3 regions of the Duganella sp. Root198D2 genome follow, and region 3 is predicted to be linked to each of the others. Evidence: predicted binding sites of a transcription regulator. Region 3 holds the regulator's gene; each other region holds the start of a gene.

Region 1 (4,185 bases), on a different contig from region 3:
TCGCTGGACGACTTCTATTACATGAGCCGCCTGTGCCTTGTTAAGGACGAAGCCAACTACGACAAGTTCGACCGCGCCTTCGGCCAGTACTTCAAAGGCATCAACGCCGTCTTCGACACCACCAGGGAGATCCCGCTCGACTGGCTGCTGCAGCGCATGAAGCGCGAACTCACGCCCGAGCAGATCGCCGCGCTGGAAAAGTTCGGTTACGACAAGCTGATGGACCGCCTCAACGAACTGCTGAAAGAGCAGAAAGAGCGCCACGAAGGCGGCAACAAGTGGATCGGCAGCGGCGGCACCTCCCCGTTCGGCAACGGCGGCACCAATCCGGAAGGCATCCGCATCGGCGGCAAAGGCGGCAACCGCACCGCAGTCAAAGTGTGGGAACAGCGCACGTACAAGGACTACGACGGCGAGCGCGAACTGGGCACCCGCAACATCAAGGTCGCCCTGCGCCGCCTGCGCAAATTCGCGCGCCAGGGCGTGGCGGAAGAACTGGCGCTGGAGCAGACCATCCGCGCCACCGCCAACAACGCCGGCTACCTCGACATCAAGATGCAGCCCGAGCGCAAGAACAACGTCAAGGTGCTGATGCTGATGGACGTCGGCGGCACGATGGACGACCATATCGAACGCGCAGAAGAACTGTTCTCGGCCGCCAAGACCGAGTTCAAGAACATGGAGTTCTACTACTTCCACAACTGCGTATACGACTACCTGTGGCGCAGCAACCGCCGCCGCAACGCCGAGCGCTTCGCCACCTGGGACGTGCTGCGCAAATACCCGCCCGACACGAAACTGATTTTCGTCGGCGACGCCACCATGAGTCCCTACGAAGTGCTGCAGCCCGGCGGCTCGGTCGAATACAACAACGAAGAAGCCGGCGCCGAATGGCTGGGCCGCTTCACGTCCCACTTCCCCAAGTTCATCTGGCTCAACCCCGAGCCCGAAGGCCTGTGGCAATACCGCCAATCGATTTCCGTGATCCGCCAGATCATGCAGAACCGCATGTTCCCCATCACGATCGAGGGCCTCGAACGCGCCATGCGCATGCTCTCAAAATAAAAGTCGGGGTCAGCTCCGGCAATCAGACACGGCCTCAGCCGCTGCGCGGCTGAGGCCGTGTCTGATTGCCGGAGCTGACCCCGACTTTCAAGCATCGCAGCAGCCAGGAAGATTACGTTCTTCATACATCCACTTTCGTTCCTGACCCCAAGGTGGACATTTTCACAGCCGCATGAATTTGCGCAGCACGGCCTGCGCCTGGTGCTCGGCCAGCGGCTTATTGAGCATGCCTGCGGCGCCGGCGGCGCGGCCCCGGGTGAGGTCGTAATCGTGGGCGGACTGCACCAGGAAAACCACTTCGGGATGCGTCTCTTCTGCGCGCAGTTGGGCGCACAGCAGGTAGTGGTCGAGGATGGGTGCGGCAAAGTCGACCAGCACCACGGCAACCGGCCGCTGGCGGCAGATCGCCAGCGCAGCCACGCCGTCCACCGCCCACAATACCGCGGTGCCGAACTGTTTCAGCGATTGGCCCAGCTGCTCGCTGAAATGCGCATTGGCGTCCACGCACAGCACTGCCCCTTCCCGCCGCGGCTTGCGCATCTTTTCATAAACCGTGGGGTCGGTCAGGTCCAGGTCGAGCCGTTCGCGGCGCCGGCGCTCGGGTACCAGCGAATCGACGGAAGCCGACAGGCCGGCCAACACTTCTGCACGGCGCTCGACCAGGCGTGCCAACTCGGCGTACATGGCGCTCCACTGCACCGGCAACGGCAGGTTCGGGTAGGGCAGCAGCACGCCGGTCGTGCCCAGCACCAGCGCCGGGCGGATGTCGCCTGCAGCCAACGATGCGATGACGGCCAGGGCTTTCAATTCGGTGCCGTTGGCGAGATAGATATCGGGGTCCTGCAGGCTGTCTTCGGACAGGCAAAGATACGACGGCCCCTCGGCCGGTGCCCTGGACAGGCCATGCGCGAGCGCGTGCCCGGCTTCCGGCGGGAAGCCAACCAGCCTGACTGCGAACGGGCGCCGATCTGTGGTCATAAACCCATTTTACCGCTGCGATTCCCTTGCGCCACCGGCCGTTGCGGATAGAATGCGCAAGCATGCGATCCGTCAAAGCGGAAAATACTGTATATAATCACAGCACTTTGCATTACCAATAACACGTATGGCCACTAAAAAACCAGTTTCCGACTACAGCGAATCATCCATCCGCGTCCTCAAAGGACTGGAGCCCGTCAAGCAGCGCCCGGGTATGTACACCCGCACCGAGAACCCGCTGCACATCATCCAGGAGGTGATCGACAATGCCTCCGATGAAGCATTGGGCGGTCATTGCAAAAACATTATCGTGACGCAGAATGCGGACGGTTCCATCAGCGTCGAAGACGACGGCCGTGGTATTCCGGTCGGCTTGCATCCTGAAGAAAACGTGCCGACGGTGGAAATCGTCTTTACCCGCCTGCACGCGGGCGGCAAGTTCGATAAAGGCTCGGGCGGCGCCTACGCCTTCTCGGGCGGCCTGCACGGCGTCGGCGTTTCGGTCACCAATGCGCTGTCCAAACGCCTGGAAATCGCAGTGTGGCGAAAAGACGACGCCGGCAATGGTTTCCACAATCTCGCCTTCGAAAACGGCGACCTGGTGGAACCGCTGCGCTCGGAACCTGCGCCGAAAGACGGCAAGAAGTCCGGTACCCGCGTCACAGCCTGGCCGGATGCGAAGTATTTCGACTCGCCGCTGATCTCCCAGGTCGAGCTGCAACGCCTGCTGCGTTCCAAAGCCGTGCTGTTGCCTGGTGTGACCGTCACGCTGAAAAACGCCAAGAACGGCGACGAGCAGACCTGGATGTACAAGGACGGCCTGCGCGGCTACCTGAACGAACAACTGGCGCAAACCACCTCCGGCGGGGAAACGCTGATCCCCCTGTTCGAGGGCGAGCAATTCGCCACCCCTGACGCGGAAGGCTTTGCCGAAGGCGAAGGCGCTTCGTGGGTGGTGGCGTGGACCGAAGAAGGCGCCGTGGTGCGCGAGTCCTACGTCAACCTGATCCCTACTCCGAACGGCGGCACCCACGAATCGGGCCTGCGCGAAGGCCTGTTCGGCGCGATGAAGAACTTCGTCGAACTGCACTCGCTGCTGCCAAAGGGCGTGAAGCTGCTGCCGGAAGACGTATTTGCACGCGCTTCCTTCGTGCTGTCGGCCAAGGTCCTGGACCCGCAATTCCAGGGCCAGATCAAGGAGCGCCTGAACTCGCGCGATGCGGTGCGCCTGGTGTCCACCTTCTCCAAGCCTGCGCTGGAACTGTGGCTGAACCAGCACATCGACTATGGCAAGAAGCTGGCGGAACTGGTCATCAAGCAAGCGCAATCGCGCCTGCGTTCGGCGCAGAAGGTCGAGAAGAAGAAGTCTTCCGGCGTGGCTGTATTGCCGGGCAAGCTGACCGATTGCGAATCGGACGATACGGCACGCACTGAAATCTTCCTGGTGGAGGGCGATTCGGCGGGCGGTTCGGCCAAGATGGGCCGCGACAAGGAATTCCAGGCCATCCTGCCGCTGCGCGGCAAGGTGCTGAACTCCTGGGAGACCGACAAGGACCGCCTGTTCGCCAACAACGAGATCCACGACATCGCGGTGGCGATCGGCGTCGATCCGCACCACCATGGCGATACGCCTGATTTGTCCGGCCTGCGCTACGGCAAAATCTGCATCCTCTCCGATGCGGACGTCGACGGCTCCCACATCCAGGTGCTGTTGCTTACCCTGTTCTTCCGCCATTTCCCGAAACTTATCGAGAACGGCAATATCTGCATCGCCCGTCCGCCGCTGTACCGCGTCGACGCACCGGCACGCGGCAAGAAGCCGATCCAGAAGCTGTACGCGCTGGACGACGGCGAACTGGTGGCCATCGAAGACAAGCTGCGCAAGGATGGCCTGAAAGAAGGCTCCTGGACCATTTCCCGCTTCAAGGGCCTGGGCGAGATGAACGCCGAGCAGCTGTGGGAGACCACCATGAATCCGGACACCCGCCGCCTGCTGCCTGTGTCGCTGGGCGATTTCGACCACAGCTACTCGTCCTCGCGCTTCAATATGCTGATGGGCAAAGGCGAAGCCGCCGCCCGCCGCGCATGGATCGAAGAACACGGCAACGAAGTTGAAGCAGACATCTAATACACGTATCGAAC
Region 2 (4,185 bases), on a different contig from region 3:
GCCTTTGCGCGGACCGGATGCCAGCATGGTGTCGAAGGATTTGATGTCCGTGATATGGGCGTCAAGATCCCACAGTCCATCCTCGCGAGAATACGCCTGGATGTCTATGGCGCGCGTATGCCGCAGCGCACGTCGGGAGACTGGATTTGACAGGGACATAAGACCGATGCCACTCAAAAGTGGCCAAAATTATAAGCAGCTAATCAGTACGCCGCAGCTTCTACGGACAACCACCGCACCCGCGGTGCTGCATAAAACTATCGAAGTGTAGCACACCTTGTCAGGCCAATTTAAAAGTCCTCGTCGGGCATCGTGCCCTTCATGGCGGTGCGGATGGCTTTCTGCGAGAAGCCGCGCGACATGAGGAAGCGCAATTGCTTTTGGCGGCCTTCGGGGTCTGCGGCGACTTCGCCGAATTTGCGGCGCCAGACTTCGCAGCAGCGCTCGACTTCGTCTTCTTTCAGGCTTTCCTTTACTTCGGCCAGCATCTCGCCGCCGATGCCGTGGTGCTGCAGTTCGGCCACGATGCGGCTGTTGCCGTAGCGGGCGGAGCGGCGGTGCACCAGGTTTTCGGAGAAGCGCTCTTCAGAGAGCCATTTGTTTTGTTCGAGGAAGTTCAGGAGGGCTTCGACGTCGTCGCCCTCTTCCGCGTGGCGTTGCAGCTTGCGGGCGAGTTCGAGGCGGGAGTGCTCGCGCTGGCTTAGCAGGCGGAGGGCGCGGGCTTTTAGGGTGGGTTTGGGGAGGGGCATCTTTTAAACCGGTAAACCGGCCGGATGGCCGTCCCGTCTGACCCAAGGGTCAGACCCGACGTGCCGGAGCCGCAGGTCTGTGATCTGGCGGGTCCGACCCTTGGGTCGTACCCAGATTTACCGGTTTTAGTCGACTGCCTTCAGTTTAGGCGCCGGCGCTTCATCGCCACCATCGACCACCGCAGGCAGCTCACGCACGCCCAGCGCTGCACGCACCTTGTTCTCGATTTCGCGCGCCAGTGCCGGGCGCTCTTTGAGGAAGGTACGGGCATTGTCCTTACCCTGGCCGATACGTTCGCCGCCGTAGCTATACCAGGAACCCGACTTCTCAACGATCTTGGCGTCCACGCCCAGGTCGATGATCTCGCCTTCGCGCGAAGTGCCTTCTCCGTACAGGATGTCGAAGTGGGCTTCCTTGAACGGCGGGGCAATCTTGTTCTTGACCACTTTAACCTTGGTCTCGTTACCAATCACCTCGTCGCCCGACTTGATCGAGCCGGTGCGGCGGATGTCGAGGCGCACGGATGCGTAAAATTTCAGTGCGTTACCGCCGGTGGTGGTTTCCGGCGAGCCGAACATCACGCCGATCTTCATGCGGATCTGGTTAATGAAGATCACCAGGGTATTGGTGCGGTTGATGGTGCCGGTCAGCTTGCGCAGCGCCTGGGACATCAGTCGCGCCTGCAGGCCCGGCAGCGAGTCGCCCATGTCGCCCTCGATTTCGGCTTTCGGGGTCAGCGCGGCGACGGAGTCGACCACGATCAGATCCACGGAACCGGAGCGCACCAGCGCATCGCAGATTTCCAGGGCCTGTTCGCCGGTGTCCGGCTGCGAGATCAGCAATTCGTGCAGGTTGACGCCCAATTTTTGGGCGTAGGTCACGTCCAGCGCGTGTTCCGCATCGATGAAGGCGCAGGTGCCGCCCAGCTTCTGCATTTCCGCGATGGCTTGCAGGGTCAGGGTGGTTTTACCGGAGGACTCAGGACCGTAGATTTCCACAACGCGGCCGCGTGGCAGGCCGCCTACGCCCAGCGCGATATCCAGCCCCAGGGAGCCGGTGGAGACAGTCTGCACTTCCTCGATCGGGGCCGACGCGTCCATGCGCATCACCGAGCCTTTACCAAACTGCTTCTCAATCTGGGCCAGCGCCGCGGCCAGGGCCTTGGCTTTTTCCGATGCCGGTACTGCTCCTTTTTTGTCGTCCATGATGTTCTTTCGCGCTAGATAAATTGGGTCACTACGTATGTACAGGTGGTACTGTATAAAATTACAGTGCTTTTGACAAGCCCCTTTTTGCAAACTTTGCGATTTATCAAAGAGGTGGTTACAGTTAGCCTATGCGTATCCTATTAGCCGAAGATGACAGCGTCCTCGCGGACGGCCTGACGCGCTCCCTGCGCCAGTCCGGCTATGCGATCGATTGCGTAAAAAATGGGCAGGAGGCGGACACGGCCTTGTCCACCCAGGAATTCGACCTGCTGATCCTGGACCTGGGCCTGCCCAAGATGTCAGGCCTGGAAGTGCTGCGCCGGCTGCGCACGCGCGGCTCGCTGCTGCCGGTGCTGATCCTGACCGCGGCCGATTCGGTGGAGCAGCGTGTCAACGGCCTCGACCTGGGCGCCGACGATTACATGGCCAAGCCGTTCGCGCTGTCCGAACTGGAAGCGCGGGTGCGCGCCCTGACCCGGCGCGGCCAGGGCGGCGGCTCCACGGTGGTCAAGCATGGCCCGCTCACTTATGACCAGGTGGGGCGCAGCGCCTATATCAATGAGCAGATGCTGGACCTCTCGGCGCGCGAACTGGGCCTGCTGGAAATCCTGCTGGCGCGCACCGGGCGCCTGGTGTCGAAAGAGCAGCTGGTGGACCACCTGTGCGAATGGGGCGAGGAGGTCAGCAACAACGCCATCGAGGTCTATGTGCACCGCCTGCGCAAGAAGATTGAAGTGGGCGGCATCCGCATCGCCACCGTGCGCGGCCTCGGCTACTGCCTGGAGAAATTCAACCCGCCGCAACCGCCGGCCGCCACGTGAACGGCGAGCAGCAGGCCGCCGACTGGGACCACGCCCCGGCCGCCGAAGAAAATGAGATCCAGCACTCGCTGTTCGGCGAGATCCTCGACTGGATGCTCGCTCCCCTGCTGCTGCTGTGGCCGATGAGCATCGCCATCACCTACCTGGTGGCGAAGTCCATCGCCAACCAGCCTTTCGACCATGCGCTGGAAGATACCGTCACCGTGCTGACGCAGCAGGTGCGCGAAGTGGCCGGCGCGATCCCTCGCCTGCCGGGGCCGGCGCGCGACATCCTGCGCGCCGACGACATCGACAATATCTATTACCAGGTCAGCAGCCCGTCCGGCGCCCACGTCGACGGCGACCGCGACCTGCCGCCGCCGCCGAAGCAGGACCCGGAACTGCAGGACATCCGCGCCGGCGCCGTCCTGTTCCGCAACGCCACGCTGCACGGCACGCCGGTCCGCATCGCCTGGACCTGGGTCAACCTGGAAGAAGACAAGGCGCAGCCGCAGCGCCTGGCCCTGGTGCAGGTGGGCGAAACGCTGGAAAAACGCGCCAAGCTGGCCAATGAAATCATCAAGGGCGTGATCCTGCCGCAGTTCATCATCCTGCCGATTGTGCTGGCCCTGGTGTGGTTTGCCTTGTCGCGCGGGCTGCTGCCGCTGCGCGAGCTGCAGGAGCGCATCCGCGCCCGCCCTTCCGACGACTTGAGCCCGATCCCGCCGCGCCAGGTGCCGGAGGAAATCACGCCGCTGGTCAAGTCGCTCAATGAAATGCTGGAGCGCCTGAAACTGTCGATCGATTCGCAGAAGCGCTTCATCGCCGATGCCGCGCACCAGATGAAAACCCCGCTGGCCGGCATGCGCACGCAATCGGAACTGGCGCTGAGGCAGACCGACCAGGCCGAGGTGCACCGTTCACTGGAGCAGCTGGCCAAATCGTCGGAAGCCGCAACGCGCCTGGTCAACCAGCTGCTGGCACTGGCGCGCGCCGAAAACCAGCCCCAGGCCGGCACCGCGATGGCGCCGCTGGAGCTGGGCGAAGTGGCGCGCAATACGGTGCACGACTGGGTGCAGGCTTCATTCAACTACGGCATCGACCTTGGCTACGAGCCGCCGCATGAAGAGGTGCCGATTTCCGGCAACGCCATGATGCTGCGCGAAATGCTGTCCAACCTGATCGACAATGCCCTGCGCTACACGCCGCGCGGCAGTGCAGTCACGGTGCGCGTGCGCCGCACCGGCAGGCATGCGCTGCTCGAAGTGGAAGACAACGGCCCCGGCATCCCGGCAGCGGAACGGGGCCATGTGTTCGAACGCTTCTACCGCATCCTGGGCAGCAATACCGAGGGCTCCGGCCTCGGCCTGCCGATCGTGCGCGAAGTGGCGCAGCAGCACGATGCGGAAGTCGACCTGTTCGCCAAC
Region 3 (4,185 bases):
GGCGAACGCGGATCGCGCTGCCAGCATCGCGGCTGCGATGCACAAAGGCTTGAACATGAAATCTCCCCGGTGGTGGTGTGTTTTTGATGACTGTAAGTCAGCGCAGCCACCCGGGGAGCGTGGCTGCGACGAAATGCAGGATTGGCGGGACAGGCGGCAGGGCTAGCGTAGCGCTTTTTCCACAACCGCCTTCATGGCTGGCATGGCGCAGCGCAGTGCCGCGTGGCCGCAGTCGGTGTCCAGCACGGTGGCTTCTTCCTTGCGCAACTTGGCGAAAGCAATCGCAGGGCCAGGGTTCACCAGGTGGTCTTGCGCGGCGTTGATCGGGACCAGCCGCGCCTTGATGCGTGGCGCCGCTTCTTCCAGCTTGCCGCCCTGGGAGATATCGTGGCCCAGTACGGCGCGGATCTGCCACAGGGAGTTGTTGGCGTCCGTGCTGTCAGGCTCGGAGGCCTGGCTCTCGCGGAAGAATCTTTCGAAGTCCTTCGGCGCGGTGCGCGCGCTGCGATGTGCCGGGCTGTCGAAGTTCATCGCGAACAGCAGGTTATACATCGGCAGCGGCGGGTTCCTGGCGTAGCGGCCGCCGGCATATGCCGGCTCGTCGAGAACCGATTTCTCCACGATGCGCAGGAACAGCATGTCGGAAGATGTCAGGCGCGGGGTGCCTGCGATCGGGATCGCAACGTCCATGAAGCCAGGGTAGCTGGCGGCCCACTGGAAAGCCTGCATGCCGCCCATCGAATAGCCCATCACTGCGTGCACGTGCTTGATGCCCAGCTTTTCGGTCAGCAGCTTGTACTGGCTGGCGACCATGTCACGTACCGTGAATTGCGGGAAGGAGGGGCCGGGCTGCGCCTTGCTGTTGGATGGTGAGCAAGACACGCCGTTACCCAGGGCATCGACCACGATCACGTACCACGGTGCGGGATCGAACAGGGCGCCGCTTTGCAGCATGCCGGCCGCATCGCGGCTGGTGCCGGTGTGCCAGGTTGTGAACAGGATGACGTTGGATTTGTCGGCATTCAGGGTGCCGAAGGTGCGGTAGCCGATCGAACAGTCGCTGATGGTGGCCTTGTTTTCAAGCTGCAGGTCGCCCATATTGGCGAATTGTTGTTGCGGGGCGGCGGCGTATGCGGTGGAAGCCGACAATGCGAAGGCGCACACGATCGAGCTGATACGGCGGAAGTGCATGTTATCTCCTCTTTTTTCGATACAAGAAGGATAACTCGGGCGGGCCATGCCGTGGCAGCCGAGTGCGACAGGCTGCAGGAATCGGGGAGCAGGCTGGCTTAAAACGTCACGGCGCCGGGCATGCCGTAAGGATGGCGCCAGCCGGGCAGGGCGCGAATGCGGTTGGTTGCGCAGAACAGCCATGGCGGCATCGGGCCTATGGCAGTGCTGCTACTTGGGGTATCAGCCGCGCCTTGAAGGATGGCATCAGTGCCAGGTCCGCATCAGGCCGACGGCCAGGCCTTCCAGCGCGAAGTCGTCTTCCGGACTGACTGTGATGATCTTGAAGTCCGGATTTTCAGGCAGCAGTTCGATCTTGCTGCCGGTCTTGCGGTAGGTCTTGACCGTGACATCGTTGCCGATGCGGGCCACGACGACCTGGCCATTGCGGGCAGTGTCAGTCTTTTTCACCGCCAGCAGATCGCCGTCCATGATGCCGATGTCGCGCATCGATTCGCCGCGCACCTTCAGCAAGAAGTCCGGCTTCGCCGAGAACAGCTTGGGGTCGACGTTGTAGGTGGTTTCCAGGTTTTCCTGCGCCAGGATAGGCGAGCCGGCGGCCACGCGGCCGATCAGCGGCAGGGAGACCAGCATGCCGGCCGGTACGGCTGGCATGTCGTCAAATTCGATTTTGGCGCGCGCTGACTGGCGTGGGGCGGCGGTGCCGGTCGAGGCGCCGCCGAAGTTGCCGGTCAGGCGGATGCCGCGCGAGGTGCCGGCGGTGATTTCAATAGCCCCCTTGCGCTGCAGGGCTTTCAAGTGTTCTTCCGCGGCGTTGGCGGATTTGAAGCCAAGTTCCGCCGCGATCTCGGCGCGAGTGGGCGGGAAGCCGGTGTTGTCGATCGCATCCTTGATCAGGTTGAGAATCTGTTCTTGTCGTGCTGTGAGCTTGATCATGGCGCTATGGTGAACTGTGAATATAGACAGTCTGTATTTTTGTACAGTGTGGATCGAATTGCAAGCAAATTTGTTGCATCGGCAGAAAATATTCGGCTTAATGTCGATTCGACAACCATTGGAGGGCAGGGATGGGACGATTTGCTTTCTTGCTGGCGGCGGGGATTTCTTTGTTCGGTGCCCTGATCCATTTCGTGGCCCCTTTGCTCGGCCCCGAATGGTATGCGTTCCTGCAGGCGCCGCCCAAGGTAGTGGCTTCGGCACAAGCCGGCGGGTTGCTGGCACCGACTGGTGCGATGGCAATTGGCGTGCTGATGCTGGTTTGCGCCTTGTATGCGTTGGCGGGGGCCGGCCTGCTGCGCTGGCTGCCTTTTGCGCAGATGGTGCAAGGGACGGTGGCTGCTGTTTGCCTGCTGCGTGGCTTGCTGGTGTTGCCTTATTTGTACAGATTTCCTGAACGCGTATGGACATTCGATGCCATGGCTTCCGCAGTCTGGTTCGCTGCGGGGCTTGGATTCCTGGTCGGAATCCTGCAATCGACCAATGCGCGGCGGGCCGTGATCGCGGCGCCTGGCGACGCGTCAGGGGCTTAGCCTGGCTTTGGCCAGCGCTTCGGCAAGGGATTCGGCCTCGAACACGGCCAGCCCAAGGGCGTCCAACTGTTCCGGGCTCGCCTGGCGCAGGCGGGAGAGTACGGATGAAGGCAGCGGCGTGAAACGGCTGGCAAGTTGCGCCGCCAGCAACTCTACCTTGCCGCGTCTCAATCCGAGCTGTTCGCCTTCGGCCATACCTTCAGCCTTACCTTCAGCCTTACCTTCAGCCTTACCTTCAGCCTTACCTTCAGCCTTACCTTCAGCCATACCTTCAGCCTTACCTTCAGCCTTACCTTCAGCCATACCTTCAGCCAGACCTTCTGCGTGACCCTCGGCATGGCCTTCCGCCGCAGCTGATTTGCGCACCCTGTCGCCCTCCCTGGCAAGCGTCTTGCGGATGTTTTCGGCTAGCATGTAATTCAGGCTGTTCTTGGGCAGCGTGGGCTGCAGCCTGAGCAGATCGTCGATATCCATGGGTAATCTCCTTTGCCACTTCGACGGTAACGGGATCATGTAGTCTAAGACTGCCTGCAACACGAAAAGTTCATCGACGAGCCATACTTTTTCGTGCATCAGTCCCACCAGTAATTCTTTGGTTGGCTCGCGTCGCGCTGGATTGTGGCGCGTCTGGCGCAGCTTTAAGTGGACAAGGGCGGTGAATCCTGCCGGGTTGTCGGTGGCCGCAAGTTCTTCGAGCCGGTCGCGGAAATCCATCAACTTGGCGACGCGGAACTGAACGGAAAATCCGCTCCCGGCCTCGTTGCTGTCGAACCGTTCGGGGCGCCAGTGGAGGCCGGGGTCGGCGAGCAAGGCCAAGCTGATGACCGGCAGCCCAAAACGCGCACGTAAGGCAGTGTGGTATTCCGCCATGCGCCGGTCGAATCCTGCTTGGCGGCAGCATTGGATTTCGATATGGAGGCAAAGGTCGCGTCCATCCCGATTTGTGGTAAGAATGATCACATCGGGATGGCGCGGGGCCGCTGCCGCGCTATCGCTGGCTGGCGCCAGTTCGTGGTCGGGAAGGCGATAACCGTGGCCCCAATCGATGCTCGCGGCGACATCAGGAAAGAACAGCCGCAGGAAATCGGCCGGATAACGGCTGGCGATCAGCTTCCATGCGAGGTCGGGGCGGTCCATGGCCCAGCATGCCAGCCCGGGGGAAAGGGGCCTTGCGCGCCATCAGTAAAGCTTGAGCCGGCCGGCAAAGTCTGCTATGCTTGCGGGCTTACCTCTTCCCACACCCGTCTTGACGCCGGGGTGGGCTATATTCACAGTCCTTAAGGGAGTTATTAATGCGTCACTACGAAATCGTATTTATCGTCCATCCGGACCAGAGCGAGCAAGTGCCCGCGATGATCGAACGTTACAAAGCCAGCGTGACCTCGCGCGGCGGTAACGTGCACCGTGTTGAAGATTGGGGCCGCCGTCAAATGGCTTACTCGATCCAGAAACTGGCCAAGGCACA

What was found. The regulator LexA, encoded in region 3, represses DNA repair genes until DNA is damaged. The targets are predictions, from matches to a motif close to ACTGTATNNNNATACAGT.
Region 1: a site for LexA is predicted at 2,130-2,147, ahead of ASE26_RS24910 (DNA topoisomerase IV subunit B). Genes of this name have one in related genera too.
Region 2: a site for LexA is predicted at 2,006-2,023, ahead of recA (recombinase RecA). Genes of this name have one in related genera too.

The regions. Positions count from the first base shown of each region.
Region 1 covers NZ_LMIC01000048.1:249,880-254,064, forward strand. Annotated here, with positions in the region: gene ASE26_RS24900 (VWA domain-containing protein) at 1-1,065, shown strand, start outside; gene ASE26_RS24905 (two-component system response regulator) at 1,228-2,043, opposite strand; gene ASE26_RS24910 (DNA topoisomerase IV subunit B) at 2,171-4,171, shown strand.
Region 2 covers NZ_LMIC01000050.1:286,326-290,510, reverse strand. Annotated here, with positions in the region: gene ASE26_RS28220 (DUF2889 domain-containing protein) at 1-159, opposite strand, end outside; gene recX (recombination regulator RecX) at 291-749, opposite strand; gene recA (recombinase RecA) at 876-1,955, opposite strand; gene ASE26_RS28205 (response regulator transcription factor) at 2,087-2,779, shown strand; gene ASE26_RS28200 (sensor histidine kinase) at 2,776-4,185, shown strand, end outside.
Region 3 covers NZ_LMIC01000001.1:318,357-322,541, forward strand. Annotated here, with positions in the region: gene ASE26_RS01490 (hypothetical protein) at 1-57, opposite strand, end outside; gene ASE26_RS01495 (alpha/beta fold hydrolase) at 163-1,191, opposite strand; gene lexA (transcriptional repressor LexA) at 1,438-2,127, opposite strand; gene ASE26_RS01505 (hypothetical protein) at 2,259-2,720, shown strand; gene ASE26_RS30390 (DUF4351 domain-containing protein) at 2,709-3,857, opposite strand; gene rpsF (30S ribosomal protein S6) at 4,013-4,185, shown strand, end outside.